3 regions of the Alcaligenes sp. LTN-3 genome follow, and region 1 is predicted to be linked to each of the others. Evidence: predicted binding sites of a transcription regulator. Region 1 holds the regulator's gene; each other region holds the start of a gene.
What was found. The regulator LexA, encoded in region 1, represses DNA repair genes until DNA is damaged. The targets are predictions, from matches to a motif close to ACTGTATNNNNATACAGT.
Positions count from the first base shown of each region.

Region 2: a site for LexA is predicted at 1,319-1,336, ahead of dinB (DNA polymerase IV). Genes of this name have one in related genera too.
Region 3: a site for LexA is predicted at 4,869-4,886, ahead of recA (recombinase RecA). Genes of this name have one in related genera too.

Region 1 is NZ_JCAPDN010000001.1:346,690-354,928, forward strand. Features, by position in the region: gene tig (trigger factor) at 1-567, shown strand, start outside; gene clpP (ATP-dependent Clp endopeptidase proteolytic subunit ClpP) at 567-1,220, shown strand; gene clpX (ATP-dependent Clp protease ATP-binding subunit ClpX) at 1,321-2,622, shown strand; gene lon (endopeptidase La) at 2,898-5,363, shown strand; gene lexA (transcriptional repressor LexA) at 5,903-6,562, opposite strand; gene AC6I6N_RS01640 (GNAT family N-acetyltransferase) at 6,670-7,230, opposite strand; gene AC6I6N_RS01645 (amino acid aminotransferase) at 7,302-8,239, opposite strand, start outside.
Region 2 is NZ_JCAPDN010000003.1:165,734-173,972, reverse strand. Features, by position in the region: gene AC6I6N_RS13720 (ABC transporter substrate-binding protein) at 1-1,134, opposite strand, end outside; gene dinB (DNA polymerase IV) at 1,353-2,522, shown strand; gene AC6I6N_RS13710 (sigma-70 family RNA polymerase sigma factor) at 2,597-3,148, shown strand; gene AC6I6N_RS13705 (FecR domain-containing protein) at 3,145-4,125, shown strand; gene AC6I6N_RS13700 (TonB-dependent siderophore receptor) at 4,204-6,738, shown strand; gene AC6I6N_RS13695 (serine hydrolase domain-containing protein) at 6,738-7,799, shown strand; gene AC6I6N_RS13690 (acetylornithine transaminase) at 8,072-8,239, shown strand, end outside.
Region 3 is NZ_JCAPDN010000001.1:1,028,271-1,036,509, forward strand. Features, by position in the region: gene metE (5-methyltetrahydropteroyltriglutamate--homocysteine S-methyltransferase) at 1-1,871, opposite strand, end outside; gene AC6I6N_RS04905 (LysR family transcriptional regulator) at 1,989-2,909, shown strand; gene recX (recombination regulator RecX) at 3,072-3,620, opposite strand; gene recA (recombinase RecA) at 3,704-4,786, opposite strand; gene AC6I6N_RS04920 (response regulator transcription factor) at 4,993-5,682, shown strand; gene AC6I6N_RS04925 (sensor histidine kinase) at 5,693-7,150, shown strand; gene AC6I6N_RS04930 (MFS transporter) at 7,155-8,239, shown strand, end outside.

The sequences.
Region 1 (8,239 bases):
GAGCTGGATGCTGAATTTGCCAAGTCCCTGGGTCAGGCCGAAGGTGATGTAGCCGCTTTGCTGGCAGACATCCGTGCCAACATCGAGCGCGAAATCAAGGCTCGTGTGCATGCTCGCAACAAATCCGCCGTGATGGACGCTTTGTTGTCCGCCAGCGAATTTGAGGTGCCCAAGGCTCTGGTAGACAACGATGTCCAAGGCCGTATCGCTTCGGCTCGTGCTGAACTGAAAGACCGTGGCGTGCCCGACGCAGACAAGATGCCTATCCCTGCCGAGGCTTTCCAGGAAGAATCCACACGCCGTGTGCGTCTGGGTCTGCTGGTCTCCGAGCTGGTCAAGGCTGCTGAACTGCAAGCCAAGCCCGAGCAGGTTCGTACCCGCATCGAAGAGTTTGCCCAGAACTATGAACAGCCCGCCCAAGTGGTGGCCTACTACTTGTCCGATCGCCAGCGTCGCGCCGAGATTGAGGCAGTGGTACTCGAAGACAACGTCGTCGAGCACGTACTGTCCCAGGCCAAGGTGTCCGACGAGGAGGTGGCGTTCGACCAAATCATGGGAACCAACTAATGTCGTCAACCTTTGTCGACTTCTACGCTTCAATGCATGGGGGGCAGTCCGTTGCCCCTACGGGTCTGGGCTACGTGCCCATCGTGATTGAGCAGTCTGGTCGTGGAGAGCGGTCTTACGACATCTACTCCCGCCTGCTGCGCGAGCGCATCATCTTTCTGGTGGGCCCGGTTCATGACAACTCGGCCAACCTGATTGTGGCCCAGCTGCTGTTTTTGGAGTCGGAAAATCCCGAGAAAGATATTTCGCTCTACATCAATTCGCCCGGTGGTTCGGTCTACGCAGGCCTGGCCATCTACGACACGATGCAGTTCGTCAAGCCGGAAGTCTCGACATTGTGTACCGGCATGGCTGCCAGCATGGGTGCTTTCTTGTTGTCTTCGGGCGTCAAGGGCAAGCGCCTTGCCTTGCCTAACTCGCGCATCATGATTCATCAGCCTTCGGGCGGTGCGCGTGGTCAGGCTTCCGATATCCAGATTCAGGCCAAGGAAATCCTGAGTCTGCGTGAACGCTTGAACAAGATTCTGGCCGAGAACTGCGGCCAGCCTGTCGAGCGTATCGAGCTCGATACCGAGCGTGATAACTTCATGGCAGCTGAAGACGCTGTGGCCTATGGCCTGATCGACAAGGTGATGAATACGCGTGACGAGTAATCATCCGTCCCAACAGGGATCGATCTGAAGCAGTACTATGGCTGTTCGGGGGCGGGACTTGTTCCCGTCCTTTTACCATCCTGAAGTGAAATTTAAATTTATGTCCGAAAAGAAATCGGCCGACGAGAAAGTTCTGCATTGCTCGTTTTGCAATAAAAGCCAGCATGAGGTCAAGAAACTGATCGCTGGACCTTCGTCGGTGTTCATCTGCGACGAATGTATTGATCTGTGTACCGATATCATTCGTGACGAAGCTGCGGGCGCCACTCCTGATGGTGAACGTAAAGAATTGCCCACCCCCCAGGAAATCAAAGAGTTTCTGGACGGTTATGTTATTGGCCAGGAGACGCCCAAGCGCACCTTGGCCGTAGCGGTATATAACCACTACAAACGGATTCGTGGCGGCAAGGCAGGCCGTGACGATGTGGAACTGTCCAAAAGTAATATTTTGCTGATCGGGCCTACCGGATCGGGCAAAACGCTGTTGGCTCAAACGCTGGCCCGCATGCTGGATGTGCCTTTTGTGATGGCCGATGCGACCACCCTGACCGAAGCCGGTTACGTGGGTGAGGATGTCGAGAACATCGTTCAGAAGCTGCTGCAAAACTGCGATTACGATGTGGAAAAAGCGCAGCGTGCCATTATTTATATCGATGAAATCGACAAGATTTCCCGCAAGTCGGATAACCCGTCGATCACCCGCGACGTATCGGGTGAGGGCGTGCAACAGGCACTGCTCAAGCTGATCGAGGGTACCGTGGCTTCGGTGCCTCCACAAGGTGGTCGCAAACACCCGAACCAGGACTTTGTACAGGTCGACACCACCAATATCCTGTTTATCGTAGGCGGCGCCTTTGATGGCCTGGAAAAGGTGATTCGTGACCGTACAGAAAAATCCGGCATCGGTTTTTCCGCTTCGGTGAAAGCCAAATCCGAGCGTGGCGTAGGTGAGCTGTTTGCAGAGGCCGAGCCCGAGGATCTGATCAAATTCGGTCTGATTCCTGAGCTGGTAGGACGATTGCCTGTGGTCGCCACACTGGAAGAGCTGCACGAAGATGCCTTGATCCGCATTTTGACCGAGCCACGCAATGCCTTGGTCAAGCAGTTCCAGAAACTGCTGAGCATGGAAGGTGTGGAGCTGGAAGTTCAACCTGCCGCGCTACGTGCTGTGGCCCAGCGTGCCATCAAACGTCGTACAGGCGCCCGCGGCTTGCGCAGCATTGTCGAGCAAGCGCTGCTAGACACGATGTACGAGTTGCCGTCGCGCAAGGATGTCAGCAAAGTGGTGCTGACCGAGGACGCCGTTGCCGGAAAGAGTAAACCCGAATTGATTTTGGGTCGCACTTTGTCCGATAGTGAAGCCAGTGACACTGAGTCGCCCTTGAAGAACGCAGTAGCTTAGAGATATCTCCTTGTTTGTGCTCTGTCTGGCTCTGACCGGAAGGGCACAGGCAAGACCGGGCGACAGGCGAAGGTAAAGAGAAAAGAGTGGGTGTTCATGATGGCCACCAGACATAAAAATTTGTCTCTCTTTAACTCTGTGAAGTTCTGTTCTAATGTTCGTACGGCCTACTTGAAATATCAAAATTCGCCACAATCTGAGCTACAACAGGTTAAACCGTGAAAGGGAAGCCCAGGCTTCCCTTTTGCGTCTAAGGACATTTATAGGAAATGACTATGTCTGCGAGCCAGATTCTTTCTACGGAACCTATTGAGCTGCCGCTGCTTCCCTTGCGCGATGTAGTGGTGTTCCCTCACATGGTGATTCCGCTTTTTGTTGGTCGGCCTCGCTCGATAAAAGCCCTTGAGCTGGCGATGGAGTCCGGCAATAACATTATGTTGGTGGCGCAAAAGTCCGCAGGCAAGGACGATCCCGCTCCTGAGGATCTCTACGAAATTGCGTGTGCGGCCAGTATTTTGCAAATGCTCAAGTTGCCTGATGGCACCGTAAAAGTGCTGGTGGAGGGCTTGCAACGCGCTCGTATCACCCAGGTTCAGGATGCTGACACCCACTTTATGGCCTCGGTGGTTGAGGTGCCTGGCGATGCTGGTGATGCGGCTGAAACGGAAGCCTTGCGCCGCGCTGTGCTGGGTCAGTTCGAGCAGTACGTCAAACTGAATAAAAAGATCCCTCAGGAAATTCTGACTTCCCTGACCGGGATCGATGACGCTGGCCGGCTGGCCGATACCATTGCTGCTCACTTGCCGTTGAAGCTGGAGCAAAAGCAGGGCATGCTGGAAACACCCAAGGCCATGGAGCGTCTGGAAGGCCTGCTGTCGCAATTGGAAGGTGAAATCGACATTTTGCAGGTCGAAAAACGCATTCGCGGCCGTGTGAAAAAGCAGATGGAAAAGAGCCAGCGCGACTACTACCTGAACGAGCAGGTCAAGGCGATTCAGAAAGAGTTGGGCGAAGGCGAGGACGGTGCCGATGTCGAGGAACTGGAAAAGCGCATCGAGCAGGCTCAGCTAAGCAAAGAGGCGCTCAAGAAAGCTGAAGCTGAAATGAAGAAGCTCAAGCTGATGTCGCCCATGTCAGCTGAAGCCACGGTGGTGCGCAACTACATTGAAACGCTGGTTGGTCTGCCTTGGCGCAAAAAGAGCCGTATCAATAATTCCTTGAGCAATGCTCAGGAAGTATTGGATGCGGACCATTTTGGTCTGGAGAAAGTCAAAGAGCGGATTGTTGAGTACCTGGCAGTTCAGCAACGTGTGGACAAATTGAAGGCTCCGATCCTGTGTTTGGTTGGCCCTCCAGGCGTCGGTAAAACTTCGCTGGGTCAGTCCATTGCCAAGGCAACGAACCGCAAGTTCATTCGCATGGCTTTGGGTGGCGTACGTGACGAGGCCGAGATCCGTGGTCACCGTCGTACCTATATTGGCTCTATGCCCGGCAAGGTTGTTCAGAACATGAGCAAGGTGGGTGTACGTAATCCGCTGTTCTTGCTGGACGAGATCGATAAGATGGGCGCGGATTTCCGTGGCGATCCTTCCTCGGCATTGCTGGAAGTTCTGGACCCTGAACAAAACCACACCTTCCAGGATCACTACCTGGAAGTGGACTACGACTTGTCCGACGTGATGTTCGTGGCAACCAGTAACACCCTGAATATTCCACCGGCCTTGCTGGATCGTATGGAAGTGATTCGTCTGTCTGGCTACACCGAAGACGAAAAAGTACGCATTGCTTTTGATTACCTCCTGCCCAAGCTGATGAAGAACAACGGTGTGCGTGCTGGTGAGCTGGAAGTCACCGAAGATGCTGTACGCGACATCGTGCGTTACTACACGCGTGAGGCGGGTGTACGCTCGCTGGAGCGTGAAATCAGCAAGATCTGCCGCAAGGTGGTTCGCAAGCTGCTGGTGGCCAATCCACAGGCTGGTACGCGTGCTGCCCGTAACAAGGCCCTGACACAGGAAACTCTGGTGGTCAATTCGGAGAACCTGAACGAGTACCTGGGTGTGCGTCGCTACTCCTTCGGCCTGGCCGAGAAGGAGAACAAGATTGGACAGGTGACCGGCCTGGCATGGACCGAGGTGGGTGGCGATCTGCTGACCATTGAAGTGGCCGATATGCCCGGTAAAGGCAATGTGTTACGCACCGGTTCGATTGGCGATGTGATGAAAGAGTCCGTTGAGGCGGCCCGCACAGTGGTGCGTTCGCGTGCCCAGAAATGGGGCATCCCCAACACGGTGTTCGAGAAGCGCGACCTGCATGTGCACTTTCCTGAAGGCGCTACGCCCAAGGATGGTCCATCGGCTGGTATCGCCATCACCACGGCTATTGTGTCCAGTCTGACGGGTATTCCGGTTCGCTCTGATGTGGCCATGACGGGTGAAATCACCTTGCGCGGCGAAGTTTTGCCTATTGGCGGCTTGAAAGAGAAGCTGTTGGCAGCGCAGCGCGGTGGCATCAAAACGGTGATGATCCCGGAGGAAAACGTCAAAGACTTGGCCGACATTCCAGATAACGTGAAGAACACGCTGGAGATCATTCCAGTGCGTTGGATTGATCGTGTATTGGAAGTGGCCCTGCAAGACGCCGTCACGCCTCTGAGCGACGAAGAGGTGGCTCGCCTGGCTGCTGAGGCTTTGGCCGCCACTCGTGCCGCAGGCACGGGCTCGGAGTCCTTCAAGCACTAAGCATCAGCAGTAGTAAGCAAGCAGTGAAACAGGCTACCTTGAACCCAAGGTAGCCTGTTTGCATTTTGGTCAGACTGATCGTGGCTTTGAGGTTAGCCATGTTGACAGCAGTGGGAGCCAGATCTTTGGGCAATGATATGAGGAAGGTGAGGGTCGCAAGCTTGCGCGAGAGGTTTACGGCTGCTCAACTCTTGCTGTAGGCATGTAGGCATGTAGGCATGTAGGCATGTAGGCATGTAGGCATGTAGGCATGTAGGCATGTAGGCATGTAGGCATGTAGGCATGTAGGCATGCAGGTATGTAGGCATGCAGGTATGTGGGGGGCTAGGTATGTCTGCAGTTGCAGCCATGACTGCAACTGCAGACATACCGTGATGGCCATAGGCAAAGCGCTTGTCGCCGTTAATCTGCTCAAACTTGTATAGCGGCATGCACTCTGACCAGTAAAAAAACCCCATGCACCAAACGGTATATGGGGTTTTTTCTTATCAGGTGCACCAAGCTCATAAAACAGGCCTGGTAGCCTAGAGAGACAAGGTTTAATGCAGCGGGCTGGTACGAATCAGGCCTACAGCAATGCCTTCCAGGGACAGAGAGTCCGGGTCGGTGACGATGATGGGTTCAAAGTCCGGGTTCTCAGGCAAAAGGATGACCTGATTGCTGGAGCGCGACAGGCGCTTGACGGTGACATCATCACCAATGCGGACCACCACGATCTGCCCATTACGCGCTTCGCTAGCTTTTTTGACGGCCAGCAGATCGCCGTCAAAAATTCCGGCGTCTTTCATGCTCAGGCCGCGCACACGTAGCAGGTAATCAGGCGTTTGGGTGAACAGGGTAGGGGCAACACCAATTTCGCGCTCGATATGCTCAGTAGCCAGAATAGGGCTACCGGCAGCAACGCGGCCAATAATGGGCAGTAAGAGGGCGTCAGTCAGATTGGCCAATGGGCTGCTATTGGGCGCAGCATGGTCGCGTGTATCCGTGCCAAGCAGGCGTATGCCGCGCGAGGCACCGGCGGTTAGCTCGATCGCGCCTTTGCGGGCCAGAGCTTTCAAATGATCTTCGGCCGCATTGGCGGATTTGAAACCCAGCACTTGAGCAATTTCTGCGCGAGTGGGGGGGAAACCCGTCCGTTCGATTTCAGAACGGATAATGTCCAGCACTTGTTGCTGGCGTGCAGTGAGCTTGGCGGTCATAGTATTGTCTGCTGAATATATATACAGTAAAGATTGTGCGTTACAGTTGCCGTTTTTGCAAGCTTTGGGGACCTTAAAGGCTTAATTTTCGACCCTTCGAGGTCTGTTCAGGCAGATGGAGACCAGTCTTTGCGATCCTGCGTGTACAGCACGTGAGGGACAAGCTGGTGGCCCACAGGTACGCCAGGATGAGCAAAGGTGCCGGCTTGTTTTGTCATGCCCAGGCGTTGCATGACGGTTTGCGAAGGCCGGTTCAACTGAGCGGTGTACGCCACAATTTGCTCCAGGTCCAGTTCGTTAAAGGCAAAATCCATGCAGGCTCGGGCGGCTTCGGTGGCGTAGCCTTTGCCCCAGTATTCAGGCAGAAGACGCCAGAGCAGTTCTACGCAAGGCTGAAAGTAGAGCTCAGCAGTTGGGCGGTTCAAGCCGACCATACCGATGAAGGCCCCTTTTTCCTTCAGCTCCACAGCCCAGGGCCCCCAGCCATGTTCTTCGATCAGGCTTTGGCTGCGGTGGGCGATAGCATCGCTTTGTTCGCGGTCCAGGGTGGCCGGATAAAAGCGCAGCGCGTGGGGGTCGCTATTTAATCGGTAAAAGGGCTCGAGGTCGGTCGGTTTCCAGGGGCGCAGGATCAGGCGTTCGGTGTGCAGGGAAATAGCGTCTGTCATGGGGTACTCCAAGGTCCGGAACGACAACGCCCTTCCGAAGAAGGGCGTTGGAGGCGGTAAGGACGGCCAGCTTATTTCAGGACTTGAGCGATGGCTTTGGCCACGACATCAATGTTCTGGCTGTTGAGCGCAGCAACGCAGATACGGCCACTGCTGACGGCGTAAATGCCGTGTTCCTGGCGCAGGCGTTCTACTTGCTCGGCCGTCAGGCCGGAGTAGGAGAACATACCGCGCTGTTGCAGTACGAAGTCAAAGTTCTGGGTGGCACCATGTTCTTTCAGCTTGGCAACCAGTTGTGCACGCATGTCACGGATGCGATCACGCATGCCAGCCAGTTCGGTAGCCCAAGTCTGGAACAGCTCGGGTGAGCTCAGGACAGTGGCTACAACCTTGCCGCCGTGTGTTGGCGGGTTGGAATAGTTGGTGCGAATCACGCGCTTGACCTGGCTCAGCACGCGGGACGTTTCGTCCTTGCTGGACGTGACCAGTGTCAGGGCGCCGACGCGTTCGCCGTATAGCGAGAAGGATTTGGAGAAAGAAGAGCTGATGAACATGGACAGGCCCAGCTTGGCAAACAGGCGTACCACGCTGGCGTCTTCCTCCAGACCGGCACCAAAGCCTTGATAGGCGATGTCCAGGAAAGGAACCAGTTGACGCTCTTTGATCAGTTCGGCGATCTGGGCCCATTGTTCCATGCTGGGGTCCACGCCGGTGGGGTTGTGGCAGCACGCGTGCAAGACCACGATGGACTGGGCAGGCATGGCACGCAACGAAGCGATCATGCCCTCAAAGTTCAGGCCATGAGTGGTGGCATCGTAGTACGCGTAGGTGTTGACCTTGAAGCCGGCGCGCTCGAACAGAGCACGGTGGTTTTCCCAGCTTGGATCGCTGATGTAAACCTCGGACTGTGGCAGCAGTTGGTGCAGAAAGTCAGCACCGATTTTCAGTGCGCCGGTACCGCCCAGGGATTGCACCGTCAAGGCACGGCCTTCGGCAATAACGGGGGAGT
Region 2 (8,239 bases), on a different contig from region 1:
GGCTTCATCGTTGATGTAGCGGTCGTTCGGGCAATCCAGGGTGAAGGTCAGGGAATTGTCGTAACCGGCTTCTTTCAGCAGTTTCTTGGCGCGATCCTGGCTGTAAGGCAGGCGCTGGGCCAGCTCTTTGGTGTAGCCGTGAACCTGAGGGGCCACCATGGTGCCGGTGGGGGCGGAGGAACCGCGCATCACGGCTTTCTTGATGGCTTCGATGTCGATGGCTACGTACAGGGCTTCGCGCACACGCTGATCAGCAAAGGGGTTCTTGCCCTTGATGCTGCTGTACTTCAGTTCGGGGTTCTTCTGGTCCAGACCCAGGTAGATGGTGCGGTATTCATTGCCTTCCACAATCTTGGTTTGCTGACGCAGACGCTGCAAATCTTGTGCCGGTGGGTCCAGAACCAGATCCACTTCGCCAGACAGCAGGGCGGCGGTACGGGTGGCGTTCTGTTTGATGGGCACGTAGATCACTTCGGTGACATTACCCACCTTGTTGCCCTTGTTCCACCATTCTTCGTTTTCTACAAAGACGGTGCGCACATCCACTTCACGCGATTTCAGCTTGTAGGGGCCAGTACCGTTGGTGTTGCGAGCCGAGAAGGTTTCTTCGTTTTTGTTGAAGTCCTGGGGCTGGGTCACATTGTTCTTTTCCGACCAGGCCTTGTTCATGATGAACACGCTGGTCAATTGGCGCAGCAGAACCGGGTTGGGAGCGGCAGTAATAATGTCCACGGTCTTGTCGTCAACTTTTTCTGCCTTGACGATGCCGTTCACGTAGGCCTTGAAGTTGGACGTTGGCGCCATGGCGCGCTCAATGGAGAACACCACGTCATCGGCGGTAAAAGGAGCGCCATCGTGGAATTTCACCCCTTCGCGCAGCGTAAAGCGCCAGACGGTGGGCTCACGTTGTTCCCAGGCCGTTGCCAGGCTAGGCACAATCTGGAAATCCTTGTCGTAGTCCACCAGCGCCTCATAGATATACATGCTGCCTGTGATCGTGAGGTTTTCGTTCTGGGCGTGGGGGTCCAGGGTCATGAAGTCGCCCTGGCTGGACCAAGTAAGCGTCTTGCTGTGGCCTACCAGGGGCAGGGCGACCAGAGCTGCCAGCGCAGCAGCCAATACTGTTTTTTTCATGAAAACCTCCTGATGGGATGGTTGGTGTCGGCTCATAGTGAGGCTGCATAGTAACCGGGCGCTTGTTGCCGATTCAATATGTAGTTTCAGCCTGCCGTCAGCTTACTTAATAAGTATTAGTGATTTATATCATCTCTACGCTTATTCAGGCCGGATCAGCGCGGGGCAGACTTGTCGCTATAATGGTGTACATATATACAGTTAACAGGCTGATCAAGGTGGCGGCACAAGAAGAAAAACCCCTGCAGCGGCGTATCGCTCATGTGGATATGGATGCGTTTTACGCCTCGGTAGAGCTGCTGCGCTACCCGCATTTGCGTGGCAGCCCCGTGGTGATTGGCGGGCGCAGTGCGGATACGCCGCGCCAATTGCCCGATGGTAGTTGGCAACATGCCCGTCTGGCGGATTATGTCGGGCGCGGGGTCGCTACGACGTCGACTTATGAAGCCCGTCAGTTGGGTGTGTTCTCGGCCATGGGTTTAATGAAGGCGGCCCAACTAGCCCCTGATGCCATCTTGCTACCTGCCGATTTCCAAGCCTACCGTCATTATTCGCGCTTGTTTAAACAGGCCGTGGCGACGGTTTCAGACCATATCGAGGATCGGGGTATCGACGAGATCTATGTAGACCTGAGTCATAAAACCGAAGACAGCCACGAATTGGCCGAGCAGATCCGCCAGGCGGTGAACCAGGCCACGGGCCTGACCTGTTCGGTAGGCATCACGCCCAATAAGCTGCTCTCCAAGATTGCTTCGGAATTGAACAAGCCCAATGGGGCCTGTGTGCTGACCATGGACGATGTCCCCACCCGCATCTGGCCACTGGCCGTGGGCAAGATCAATGGTATTGGTCCCAAGTCGGTCGTGAAGCTGACGGAAATGGGCATACGGCAGATTGGTGAACTGGCCGCCACGCCGGCAGAAAAATTGCAGGAACAGTTTGGCTTGCGCTACGCGCAATGGCTGATGGCCGTGGCACAAGGCCAGGACGAGCGCCCCTTGTCCACCGATCGCACGCCCAAGTCGATCAGTCGTGAAACCACCTTCGAGCGTGATCTGCACGTGCGCATGGATCGGTCCCGTCTGTCTGCCGTACTGGAGTCCCTGTGTGAAAAGCTGGAGCAGGATTTACGCAAATCCGCCATGTGTGCCCAAACCATAGGCATCAAGCTGAAGTTCGAGGACTTTAAAACAGTGACGCGTGACTTGTCCCTGTCTGCCCCGGTGCTGTCGGCGGATGCCATCTTGGCCGCTGCCCGTCAGAATCTGAAACGTGCCGTGTTGGACAGACGTTTGCGCTTGCTGGGGGTAAAAGCCAGCGCCTTGCTGCCGATCAGTGAAATGCCACAGGAGCAGCCTCGCCAGTTGGATCTGGACGGCTTGTTCTGATTCAAAACTAGGCAGACCAGCCGCATATCCATATAATGAGACTCATTCTTATTTGAGTTTCAGGATAGTCGCCCGTGAACGAGCGCCCCACCACCGAAGTGATGACCGTCGCTCAGATGCAGCAACACATGCATGTGTTGTATTGCCAGCACCGTGGCTGGCTGCACGATTGGTTACGGCGACGTTTGGGCTGTTCTCACCATGCGGCCGATCTGGTGCATGACGCTTATGTGCGTGTCATGAGCTCGGGCCGCATCCCCGGTCCGGAGCAGGCCCGCCCTCACCTGATGCAGATCGCCAAGGGGCTGGTCATTGATCGCTACCGCCGTCAGCAAATTGAGCAGGCGTATCTGGATGTCTTGGCGCATATGCCGGAACCGACGGCGATCTCTCCTGAAGAACGTGCCCTGACCCTGGAAGTGCTGCTGCGTATTTGCGCTGCCTTGGACGGGCTGCCCGGTCGCGTCCAGCAAGTATTTTTATTGTCGCGCTACGAGGGCCTGACTTACTCGGCCATTGCTCAGCGTCAGGGCATTGCTGTGGCGACAGTACGCAAATACATGCTGCAGGCCACTCAAGCCTGTTTTGCTGTGATGGCTGATCTGGACGCGAGCGCCCTGCCGTGAGCACACCCCGTCCCGCCATGAGTCCTGTTGATGCCCAGGCCCTGGAATGGCAAGTCGTCTTTTGGTCTGGTGAAGTGCAAGAGCACGAGCAGCAGGACTTTCAGATCTGGCTGGCGGCCGACCCCTTGCATGAGCAGGCCTGGGCCCGTATCCAGCAGTTTGGTCAGCAAATGCAGCTTGCGCCGCAGGAGGTGGCGTCGCAGGTCTTGCAGGTTGGTTTGTCCGCCCAGGCTGTACAGCGGCGTCGTGCCATTTTGCGTAGCTTCCTGTTGTTGGTGTGTGGCGGGCTGGGCAGTTATGGCGTGAGTCGCACACCCCAATGGGCGGCCTGGAATGCAGACTACCGCACTGCATCAGGCCAGCGTAAAGAGCTGACTTTGCCCGATGGCACCGCGCTGGCCCTGAATACGGCCAGTTCCTTGAACGTGCAATACAGCGAAACGCAACGCAGTGTCGTCTTGCTGGGTGGCGAGGTTTTGATCAGTACGGCATCCGACCCGCAAATCCGGCATCGGCCTTTTGTGGTGCAGACCCCCGAAGGGGAAGTTCAGGCGCTGGGTACCCGTTTCCTGGTGCGACATTGGCCTTCTAAGGCGCGTGTCTCGGTCCAGGTTTATGAGGGGGCGGTAGAACTGCGCCCCCGCCATGTCGGTCAGCGCACACGCTTGCAGGCCGGACAGCAGGTCCTGTTCAGCAAGCAGCAAAGCTATACCCCAGAACCAGCCAATGAGCAGGCCAGCGCCTGGCAGCGTGGTTTGCTGGTTGCAGAGCGCTGGCGCTTGGGTGATTTTCTGGCAGAAGTCGCCCGCTATCGGGCTGGAGTCTTGCGCTGTGATCCGGCGGTGGCTGGGCTGATGATTTCGGGCGTCTACCCCTTGCAGGATACGGACGCGATTTTGCAATCGGTGTCGCAGGCTCTGCCCGTGCAGGTACGGATGATGACGCCGTATTGGGTCACGGTATCGGCGTCGGCGTAGCACTTTTTGATTCTCGTTCGGGATATATGCAAAGGCCCGGTTTTTGTTCTGGGCTGCTTATTCCTGAAGAGAGAAGCCATGTTGATTAAATCCATGCGTTCTGCGGTCCGGCCCAGACGTTTCACTATTGCCCGTTCGGCCCTGGGGCCTTGCCTGCTGGCGGCATGCCTGGCGGGCACCTTGTCGATGTCCAGCGTTCAGGCTCAAAGCATGAGTAGTCAGCAAATAAGCTATGACATTGCCGCAGGCACTCTGGATCAGGTCTTGAATCAGTTTGCGGCGCGTGGCGGATTTTTACTGGCTATTGATGCGTCTTTGACTGCCGGCAAGACCAGCATGGGCTTGAGGGGCGCTTACACACCGGAACAAGGTTTACGGCAGATTTTGCAAGGTAGCGGTCTGGAGGCCGTGGCGGATGGTCGCGGTTATCGTTTGCGCGCTGCGCCTGGCTTGAGCACACGCAGTCACCAGGAGCTGGAAGCGGTACGTGTGCAGGCTCAACGCGAAAGCGCAACCGGGCCCGCGAATGGCCTGCTGGCAAGGCGCAGCGCAACGGCGACCAAGAGCGATGCGGACATCATGGACACGCCGGCCTCGATCGCCGTCGTGACGCAGCAACAGATCGAGTCTCTGGCCACTCGCACGGTGGGCGAAGCCTTGCGTTACGTGCCGGGCGTGGCGGTGGAATTTGATGGGGTGGATTCACGTTTTGACACTATGTCCTTGCGTGGCTTCAATGCAGATTCCGTGGCGTGGCTGGACGGCGTGAAGCTGGCCGGCGGCAGCGGTGCGGGCAATAACTGGACCTTGCCGCAGGTTGATCCTTTCATGCTGGAGCGCATTGAAGTCCTGAAGGGGCCGGCCTCGGTGGTGTATGGTCAGGTGGTGCCGGGCGGTATGGTCAATATGGTCAGTAAGCGCCCTACTCAAGTGGACCAACGCAATATTGAACTGACCTTGGGGGCGCCGCGTCAGCTACGGGGCAGCGTGGATCTGGGCGGCGCATTGGGTCAGGATGGCGTCAGTGCCTGGCGCGTGCTGGCACTAAGTTCCGATACCGAAAGCCGTACTGATCACGTCAAGCGTAAACGCCTGTTGTTGGCCCCTTCCGTCACCTTGCCGCTGGGCGAGAACGGTGAAATCGTCCTGATGGGTTCGGTGCAACGCGACCGTGGCGGCAGTGACTATATGTGGTTGCCCGCCTACGGCACCTTGTTTGACAACCCCAACGGCAAAATCCCCCTGTCGCGCTTTATCGGCGAGCCGCATTTTGACCGCTATGACCGCGATCAGGATATGGCCGGCTGGGCTGCGGTCTACGACATCAACGACAACTGGACACTGCGCCAGAACTTGCGCGTGCAACGCATCAAGTCCGTGATGGAGTCGGTAACCAGCGATATGTACTCCTTCGATGACCCCAGCGCAGGCGGTTGGGATTGGCGCACGCTGGAGCGTTACGCCAACCGGGGGACAGGAACATCCCGCTCTTTGGGCGTGGACACGCAGTCCGAATGGCGCTGGAACCTGGGAGAGGCCGAGCACACCGTGCTGCTGGGTCTGGATTATTACCGGGGCACCTTTGATGCCCGCCGCCAGACAGCCTCGGTAGGACCGGAAGGCAGCGGGGGCTTGCTGGATTTGTATGACCCGCAGTACGGCGCAGCGATCGGGCCTTTTACAACCTTGAGCGAAGTCAGCAACCGGCGCCGTCAGACCGGCGTGTATCTGCAAGACCAAGTGTCATGGGGGAATTGGCGTTTTGTGGCCGGTCTGCGTCATGATCGCTCCTCCGTCAGTGGCACCAGCCGCCGCCGGTCCGGAGAGGATGATTTGGGCCAGAGCGACAAGGCCACCACGGGTCGCCTGGGTGCCTTGTATCGTTTCGATTCGGGTTGGGCACCGTATATCAGCTATGCCACCTCGTTTGAGCCTGTTGCCGGTGTGACGGCAGACGGTGTGGCCTTCCGGCCCATGAAAGGCAAGCAGACCGAAGTCGGCGTCAAGTATCAGCCCGAGGGCGCGAACTGGATGGCCAGTGCCGCCGTGTTTGATTTGCGCCAGACCAACAGGCTGACGGACGACCCGATTCACGGCTTCCCGGATCAGGTGCAAACCGGAGAACTGCGTTCGCGCGGTCTGGAGTTAGCGCTCACAGGCCGTTTGTCGCCTAACTGGTCTGTGATAGGCAGTTATTCCTACCTGAATACCAAAGTGCTTAGCAGTGAGATCCCTGAAGAACAGGGCAAACCGGCCTTGTATACACCGCGCCATCAAGCCGCCTTGTGGGTGGATTACACCTTTACCGGGCGCACAGCGCTGGCTGGCACGGTTATGGGGCTGGGGATCCGTCATGTGGGCTCGTCCCACGGCGGGGACATTGATGTGGCCGGTGGTGGCTACGCCAGCCTGCGCATCCCGGCCCATACCGTGGCGGATTTCCGGATGGCGACGCAGTTGGGCTGGATCTCGCCTGAGCTGAAAAACAGCGAACTTTCTTTGAATGTGACCAATATTGCCGACAAACAGTACGTCAATGGCTGCGGTTCCTTGTGGACTTGCGGTTGGGGGCTGGGTCGACAGGTGTCTTTAACTTTTTCAGGACGATTCTGATGAGACGACTGATAGGGCTAGCCCTGCTGGGCCTGGGTTTGAGTGTCAATGCAAAGGCCAGTCCCCTGCTGAAACCGGGTTGCGCCTGGACCTTGCTGCATCCGGAGCAAGGGGAACGCACAGGAAGCTGGGGGTGGGCGGATCTGGAAAAACGTCAGTACATAGACGAGCACACGCGCTTTAATCTGGCCTCCCTGTCCAAGCAGTTCACTGCCTTGGCTGTCCTGATGCTGGTTCGGGATGGAAAATTGGCTTTGGATGAACCCGTGGCCCGGTATTGGCCGGACCTGCCCGGTGAACTGGGCAAACCCACTGTTCGACAAGTTCTGCGTCATACCGGTGGTTTGCCGGATTACATCGAGCCCTTGTACCAGGCAGGCCGAGAGCATGAGACGGTCACCGTGTCTGAGACGCTGGAGGTTTTGGCTGCCCATCCCGCTTTGCGCTTTACGCCGGGTGAGCGGTTTGAATACAGCAATACCGGGTATTTTCTGCTGGCCCAACTGGTGGAGCGGGTCAGCGGTCAGCCACTGTCCCGGTTTTCCCAGCGCTATATTTTTGAACCTTTGGGCATGGACGAAACCGCGATTGTGGATCGCTACCCGTCTGCGTTGCCACAATTGGCTCGTGGCTATCGGGTCAAGGATGGGCAAGTACAAAACAGTGAATCAAGCTGGGAGCAGACGGGGGATGGTCAGGTGCACAGCAGCGCAGCAGATATGTGGCGTTGGTTGCAGCATCTGGAGCAAGACACGGTCTTGCAGAGCCCGCAGGGACAGCCGCTGACAGGGCTGCGTAGCTTGCTGACGCAATCGGCCCCTACCGAACCCAAAAATAATTACCAGTTCGGGCTGGAAACGGTGCAACTGGGTGAGGACTATGCTGCCTGGGGACATGGTGGAGGCTGGGCGGGCTATCACAGCTTCATGGCCTACTCACCGGAGCGGCGTCAGGGGGCGGCGGTGATGTGTAACGCGATTCATTGGGATGTGCGTGCCATGGCCGAGCGGCTGCTGCAGACCGGTATCGGGCAGTTGGAGCCTATTGTGTATCGACCTTGATGGTACGACTTGACCGGGGCCCTGTTTGATATGGCAGCGTAGCACCTGAAAACAAGCCTTCAGGCCTCAAGCAAAACAGCGCGTCTCCTGTTGATAAGTCAGGAACCGCGCTGTTTTCGCATCAAGCTGTACCAGAAAAGGGACAATCCACGGCCAGATGGACATTGTCCCAGGCATAAGCGTCCTGCCGGGGGTGGGCTGCGTTAGAATTAATTGTCCAGCCGCCGGGCTGGCTTATTTTTTTTCTTTCATTTTCATCAAGGTTTGCCGTTATGGAATTCGATCGGGCCGGTGTACGTGCATTAATGGAAATTACCCAGCGTCCGGAGTTGGTCTTTGTGCGAGGAGAAGGTTCTTGGCTGCAAGATCACAACGGCAAGCGATACCTGGACACCGTCCAGGGCTGGGCCGTGAACGCGCTGGGCCACAGCCCTGCCAAC
Region 3 (8,239 bases), 680 kb from region 1:
CAATCCCCATGACGTAGCGGCAAACCTTCACGAAAGGCCGGCTCATCAAGCTGGATGACACGAATACCCGCCTGCTCCAGATCCAAGACCTCATCGCGCAGGGCTAACGCCAATTGACGGCAGGTATCAGCGCGCGGCTGATCGTCACGAACAAAGGACCACTGCAACATCGTCACCGGGCCGGTCAGCATGCCTTTGACGGGACGCTCGGTCAAAGACTGGGCATAAGAGGACCAAGCCACGCTCATCGGTGCCAGCCGCAACACATCACCAAAGATAATTGGCGGCTTGACGCAACGCGAACCGTAGCTTTGCACCCAACCATTTTGCGTAAAAGCAAAACCACCCAACAACTCCCCAAAATACTCCACCATATCGTTGCGCTCGGCCTCGCCATGCACCAAAACATCCAGCCCAACGCGTTCCTGAAAACGGATGACTTGCTCGATTTCAGCCTGCATGGCTTTTTCATAAGCCGCATCACTGAGCGCACCGCCACGCCAATCGCGTCGAGCCGTACGAATTTCAGTGGTCTGAGGGAAGGAACCAATAGTGGTGGTGGGATAGGCGGGCAAATTCAGCTTGTTGCGCTGAGCTTCAATACGTTGAGCAAATGGAGTTCGTTGACGCTTGAACTGGTTAATTTTGGCCATCTGGGCTTGTACCGCAGGATTGTGCGTACGCTTGGACTCACGGCGCGTTTTCAAAGCAGCTTGTTGAGCTTGAACCGCCTGCTGCCCCGCTTCATCCAAGGTACCATCCAGCAACCCTTGCAACAGCTTGAGTTCATCAAGTTTCTGCACCGCAAAGGATAGCCAGCTCTTTAGTTCAGCATCCAGGCCTGTTTCACTCTGTACGTCCACGGGCACATGCAAAAGCGAGCAGGAGGGTGCTATCCACAGTCGCTCACCCAAGGCCGCTTTCAAGGGTTCCAGAGTTTGAAGTGTTTTTTCCAAATCAGTACGCCAAATATCGCGCCCCGAGATGACGCCGGCAGACAGCACCTGGTCTTGCCCCAATACCGCTTGCACCGCCTGTAAAGCAGCCGGTGCGCACACAGCGTCCACATGCACGCCCGCAATGGGCAAGTCTTTCAAGACCGTGACATTTTCGTGCAGATCATCAAAATAGGTCGCCAGCAGCAGCTTCAAACCGGATTGGTTCAGGCTTTGATAGACACAACGGAAGGCGTCCTGCCACTCTTGAGGCAAATCCAGAACCAGAACAGGTTCATCAATCTGTACCCATTCCACACCCTGGGCTTTGAAACGAGCCAGCACTTGTTCATAAACGGGCAACAAAGCATCCAGCAAAGCGAGCTTGCCCACATCAGCCAGACCTTCATACGCGTCGCCCTTGCCCAGCCACAACCAGGTCAGCGGGCCGGGAATGACAGGCTTCACCTTGTGTCCCAAAGCCTGGGCTTCGTCAACCTGCTCAAACAAGCATTCACGGGCAATCCGGAAGCTTTGGCCAGGCGTGAACTCAGGGACAATGTAGTGGTAATTCGTATTGAACCATTTGGTCATTTCACAAGCGGCGACAGCCCTACCGCTGGGCGCACGGCCACGCGACATGCGAAACAAAGTATCCAAAGACACGGGGGCATTTTCAGCCTGGCCGAAACGGGCGGGAACCGCTCCCAGCAAGGTGCTCCACTCCAAAATCTGGTCATACCAGGCAAAATCACCCACAGGCACGGTGTCCAGGCCTGCCTTGCTTTGCAAATCCCAATGCCGAGCACGCAAGGCCTTGCCTGTATCCAAGAGCTCTTGCTGGCTTACCTGGCTGGCCCAATAGGCTTCCAAAGCGCGCTTTAATTCGCGTTGTATCCCCATACGGGGAAAACCCAGATTATGAATAACAGTCATAGTAAACCCATAAATTAGAAATAAGAGGCCCGCATCAGGCGCTCGAAAACTATTGTGCCTGTATAATTACTTGAAAAAAAATCAAATAAACCATGCTAATTATGAGTTTCTCTCAACATGCTTGAAATTCGTCATCTCGAGACCCTAACCGCCATTCGTGACAGCGGCAGCTTGCAGGAAGCCGCCGAGCGTCTACATGTCACACAGTCCGCCCTCTCGCACCAACTGCGAGATCTGGAGGTGCGACTTCAAGTGCAATTACTGAACCGGCGTACCCGCCCTGCCCGCCTGACCACGGCTGCCTTACGCATCCTGGTTCTGGCCGATGACATCTTGCCGCGTGTACGTGCTACCGAACGTGATCTGCAACGGCTTGCCGCCGGACGTACGGGGCGCCTGCATGTGGCGATTGATTGCCATTCCTGCTTTCAATGGTTGATGCCCGCGCTGGACGCATTCAGGCAGCAATGGCCTGATGTCACGCTGGACTTGAGTGCGGCGTTTTCTTTTGCGCCCTTGCCCGCCTTGATGCGGGGGGATCTAGATGTAGTAATTACCTCAGACCCGCAAGACAATCCGGCCGTCCATTACGAGCCCCTGTTTCGCTACGAATTGGTGCTGGCCGTATCCAACCAACATCCTTTGTCACAGTACCGCTATGTAGAGCCTTTCCAATTGACGGATCAAGTCCTGATTACCTACCCGGTAGAACGCAATCGTCTGGATATTTTCACGCAGTTCCTGACACCAGCCGATGTGGAGCCTGCCGCTGTTCGACAGGCCGAACTGACGCCCATGATCGTGCAACTGGTCGCCAGCCAACGCGGCGTGACGGCTTTGCCGAACTGGGCTTTGACGGAGTTTCTGAACCCGGCTTCGATTCGTACCTGCCGTTTGGGCGAGCACGGTATCTGGCGTACGCTTTACGCCGCAGTGCGCGGCGAGGACTTACAGGCGGATTATGTACAGGCCTTTTTGGCGCAAGCACGCGAGACCTGCTTCAAAAGCCTACAAGGCATTGTGGCCGCGCAACCTTGAACTATTTAACGGTGGCATGGCAAAACGCTTGAGCCACTCTATAGATAGAGGGAACGTACAGGCGAGTGTGATTCAATTCGAACGCACCCGCTTTTTTTGAGGGCGTCAGTACTACAAGCCAGGGGCACTACATAAGGCAGCACTGCAGATGAAAGAAGAAATTCAAGCCGGATCGTCTTCCCAGTCACCCAATATTTGCTGCAAGATACGGCCCGAGAAGCCGCGGCTGGCCATGAAGCGATATTGTTTGGCGTAACTGCGGGGATCATCTGGGGGCGCACTGAACTTCTTGCCCCACACTTGCTTGGCCCGTTCCAGCTCGGTCGCCATCAATTCTTCTTTGATGATTTCAGTCTGCTCCACATCCACGCCATGCTGGCGCAGTTCTTGCAGAATGACCCGGGTGCCCACACGCGAGGCACGGCGGTTGACGACACTATGCGCAAAGCGCTCGTTGGACAGCCATTTCTGTTCAACCAAAGCGTCGAGCAAGGCTTCCACTTCTTCAGCACTTTCTGCATGAGGGGCCAGTCGGCGGCCCAATTCCAGGCGCGAGTATTCGCGCCGGGATAAAAAGTTCAAGGCTCTGGCTTTAAGAGACAGCCCCGGCCGTTTGGACGGGGCTTTCTTTTCCGCAGCCGGAGCATCCTCACCCGAGCTTTCTTCTACGTTTCTGCCCGCCCGTGTGGGCCGGGCAGAAAGCGCAGCAATACGTTCCCTTTGAGCTTGTTTACGCTCCCGGATTTCCTCCGGGTCTGTCTCAAAGGGTTCATCATCGAACTCTGGGGGAAAAATCAGACTTCTCCCTCGGCCGGATCAACCACAGGAGCAGCGGCTGGGCGGCTGACAGCAGCGCTCATCAGGGCAACACCCAGTTTTTCGCGCACCTTGTTTTCGATTTCACGGGCCAGTTCGGGGCGCTCTTTCAGGAATTCACGCACGTTGTCCTTACCTTGGCCAATGCGGTTGCCGTCGTAGCTGTACCAAGCGCCCGCCTTATCGACCACGCCCGTTTGCACACCCAGATCGATAATCTCGCCTTCACGAGAAATACCGCTGCCGTACATGATGTCAAATTCGGTTTGCTTGAAAGGCGGTGCAACTTTGTTCTTGACCACTTTGACTCGGGTTTCGTTACCCACCATTTCGTCGCCACGTTTAATGGAACCGATACGGCGAATATCCAGACGCACGGAAGAATAAAACTTCAGTGCGTTACCACCCGTGGTGGTTTCAGGGTTGCCGAACATGACACCAATCTTCATACGAATCTGGTTAATGAAGATCACCATACAATTGGCGCGCTTGATGGTTGCCGTCAATTTACGCAAGGCCTGGCTCATCAGGCGGGCTTGCAGACCGGGCAGGGAATCGCCCATATCGCCTTCGATTTCAGCCTTGGGAGTCAGGGCCGCCACTGAGTCGATAACGATCAGATCAACCGAACCCGAACGCACCAGGGCTTCAGTAATCTCCAGGGCCTGTTCGCCGGTATCGGGCTGAGAGATCAGCAGATCGCCCAGGTTCACGCCCAGCTTTTGCGCGTACTGCACATCCAGCGCGTGCTCGGCATCAATAAAGGCACACGTGCCTTTAAGTTTTTGCATTTCTGCAATGACTTGCAGAGTCAACGTAGTTTTACCCGAGGATTCCGGGCCGTAAATCTCAATAACTCGACCGCGTGGCAAGCCACCGACGCCCAAAGCAATGTCCAGACCCAGCGAACCCGTAGAGACCACCTGGATGTCATGCTCGACGTTGTCGTCGCCATAACGCATGATCGAGCCCTTGCCGAACTGCTTTTCGATTTGCGACAGAGCGGCGGCCAGCGCTTTGGAACGTTCCGAGGCCACTGCTTTACTGTTTTTATCGTCCATGAAAAATCCTTGACTGTGGAATGGCGCCCCAACGGACGGGCACGGCAATTAAAAATCAAACCTAATTATTGCATCAAATTATACTGTATATATACACAGATATTCAAATATATTCACCAAGCGCCATCGTTATCCCCTACTGACCGGCCTGTCGAGCTTATGCAACAATGCCGAACAGCCATTCAATCATTTGTTTGTGTAGGGTCATGCGCATACTTATAGCCGAAGACGACAGTATTCTCGCGGATGGACTTTCTCGTTCCTTACGCTACGAAGGCTATGCGGTCGATGTCGTGCACGATGGCGATAGCGCAGACTCCGCCTTGCAGTTGCAAAGCTTCGACCTTCTGATCCTGGATCTGGATCTGCCCAAAAAAAACGGCCTGTCGGTGCTGCAGTCAATCCGCCAGCGCCAGGACACCTTGCCCGTTCTGATTCTGACCGCCAGCGACACCGTAGAACAGCGCGTACGCGGCCTGGACCTGGGCGCGGACGACTATATGTCCAAACCCTTTGCCCTGACCGAGCTCGAAGCCCGTGTACGTGCCTTGACGCGTCGCAGCACGGGCACCAGCAGCGCTTTGCTGCATCACAAACGGCTAAGCTTCGATCTGAAAGGGCGCATGGCTTATATAGATAATCAGCCTTTGGAGCTGTCGGCACGCGAAACCAGTTTGCTGGAGATTTTCCTGTCACGCAGCGGTCGCATGATCAGCAAGAACCAGTTTGTGGACCTGCTCTGCGAGTGGGGCGAGGAAGTCACCCCGAATGCCATCGAGGTCTATATCCATCGCCTGCGCAAAAAGCTGGAGCCCAGCGGCGTACGCATCCTGACTGTACGTGGTCTGGGATACTGTCTGGAACCGGAAAAACTGCGAGAAGACGCTCCAGCCTAAGGGATCGTCCATGCAGCACGCTACACCCCCGCCCAAGAACACTGCCGCGCTGGCCAAAGGCAAGCGCGTTGCGCCGCGCCCGCTCATCCACAAGATCATGATCTGGATTTTCGGGCCTTTGTTTTTGCTGTGGACGGTGGGCATTGTCATTACCTATTTCATCGCCCAGCACATTGCAAATTCCCCCTACGACCGCACCTTGCGCGATCACCTGGACTTGTTGAGGGTGGAAATCAGCCACCAGGACCTGAGTCAGCCCATACATTTGTCCCACGGGGCACAGACCATCTTGCGCCAGGAAAGTCCTACGCCCACGCTGTGGCAAATCCGCGATGCCAATGGCGACCCTTTGGCCGGCAATGCCAATTTGCCGGTTCCCGACAGTTGGGGATATGACACTGACCTGCTGCGCTACCGTGACGTTGTTCTGGACGATCAAAGCCTGCGGCTGGCCTATGTCTGGGGCGGCAAGGACAAAAACAACACGCCCTTTCTGGCCGTTGCCGCCGAAACCAATGAACATAGAGCAGTGCTACACAGAGAAATTCTGATCGGGATGCTGACACCGCAATTCATTCTGGTCCCACTGGCCGCCATGCTGGCAGGCCTGGGGCTGACACATGGTCTGGAGCCGCTGAACCTGCTGCAAGCACGTTTGCGCGCCCGTGCGCCTGGCGATTTGTCACCGGTGGACCAGGAACAAGCGCCTGCCGAAATCGTCCCCCTGATTGATGCCATGAATGGACTACTGGCCCAGCAAGCACAGTTTTCAGCGACTCAAAGGCAGTTTGTGGCCAATGCGGCCCACCAGTTGAAAACCCCGCTGGCGGGGATACGCACTCAGGCCGAACTGGCCCTGCGTGAACGCGACCCCAAGCAGACCGAAGCCAGCTTGCAGCAACTGGTACGCGGCACTGACCGCGCCACGCGCCTGGTCACCCAAATGCTGGCCTTGGCTCGTGCCGAGAGCAGCGATGCCCTGTATGCCCCTACCAAGCAAACCCTGGACCTGAACACGCTGACTGAATTGCATGTGGGCCAGCGGGTACCGGATGCCTTGCAGCTTGGGCTGGATCTGGGCCTGGAAAACAATAGCAAGGCCATCCTTTTGCAGGCCGACCCGGTCCTGCTCGATGAGCTGATCAACAATCTGCTGGATAACGCCCTGATCTATACCCCGGCGGGTGGCTGGATCACCATGCGTACCGGCCAGGCGCAAGACAAGGCCTGGCTGGAAATTGAGGACAACGGCCCCGGCATTCCCGCCGAACACAAGGCTCGGATTTTTGACCGTTTTTATCGCATCATGGGCAACCAGGCGGACGGCAGTGGTCTGGGACTGGCCATTGTGCGGGAGATTGCCGAGATTCACGGTGCCTCCATCGATTTCATGCCACTGACCGGCGGCCAGGAAAGCGGCCTGCGCCTGCGCGTCAGTTTCCCACTGTCTTTGCCTTGGAGAGCCTGAACACATGCCCCAGACAATCACCAGTGCTGCCATCCCCAAAGCCAAGAACAAGCTGGATGCTCAAGGCCGCAAGGTTATTTTTGCCTCCGCCCTGGGCACCATGTTCGAGTGGTACGACTTCTACCTGTACGGCTCCATGGCCGCCATTCTGGCGCAACACTTCTTTTCGGCTGTTAACCCGACGGCTGGCTTCATCTTTGCGCTGCTGGCCTTTGCCGCCGGCTTTGCCGTACGCCCCTTTGGCGCGCTGCTCTTTGGCCGCATTGGCGATCGGGTGGGCCGCAAGTACACCTTTCTGATCACCATTTTGCTGATGGGGCTGTCCACCTTTTTAGTCGGTGTGCTACCCAGCTATGAAGCCATCGGGATTGCCGCCCCCATCATGTTGATCGTCCTGCGTCTGCTGCAAGGGCTGGCCATGGGTGGCGAGTATGGCGGTGCCGCCACCTATGTGGCCGAGTACGCGCCCCAGCACCGTCGCGGCTTTTACACCAGCTGGATTCAGACTACCGCATCGGTCGGCTTGCTGCTGTCCCTGCTGGTCATCATGGGCATACGCAGTCTGGTCGGCGAAGAGGCGTTTGTTGTTTGGGGCTGGCGCATTCCCTTTCTGATTTCCGTGCTGCTACTGGCAATTTCCGTCTGGATACGGATGAACCTGAAAGAGTCCCCAGCTTTCCAGCACATCAAGGACGAAGGCACGCTCTCGACCTCGCCCATTACCGAATCCTTTGGGCGCTGGGCAAATCTGCGCATCGCCTTGCTGGCCCTGTTCGGCCTGACTGCAGGCCAAGGCGTGGTCTGGTACACGGGGCAGTTTTACGCCTTGTTTTTCATCACCCAAATGCTGGGTTTGCACGCCACGCTGGCACAAACCTTGATGGTGATTTCACTGCTGCTGGCCACCCCGCTGTTTATTTTTTTTGGCTGGCTCTCAGATCAAATCGGGCGCAAACCCATCATTCTGACGGGCTGTTTATTGGCCGCCCTGACCTACTACCCGGTCTTTCAGGGCCTGGCCTATTTCGCCAACCCCGCGTTGGTTCAGGCACAACGCAATGCGCCCGTCACTGTCATTACCGACCCGGC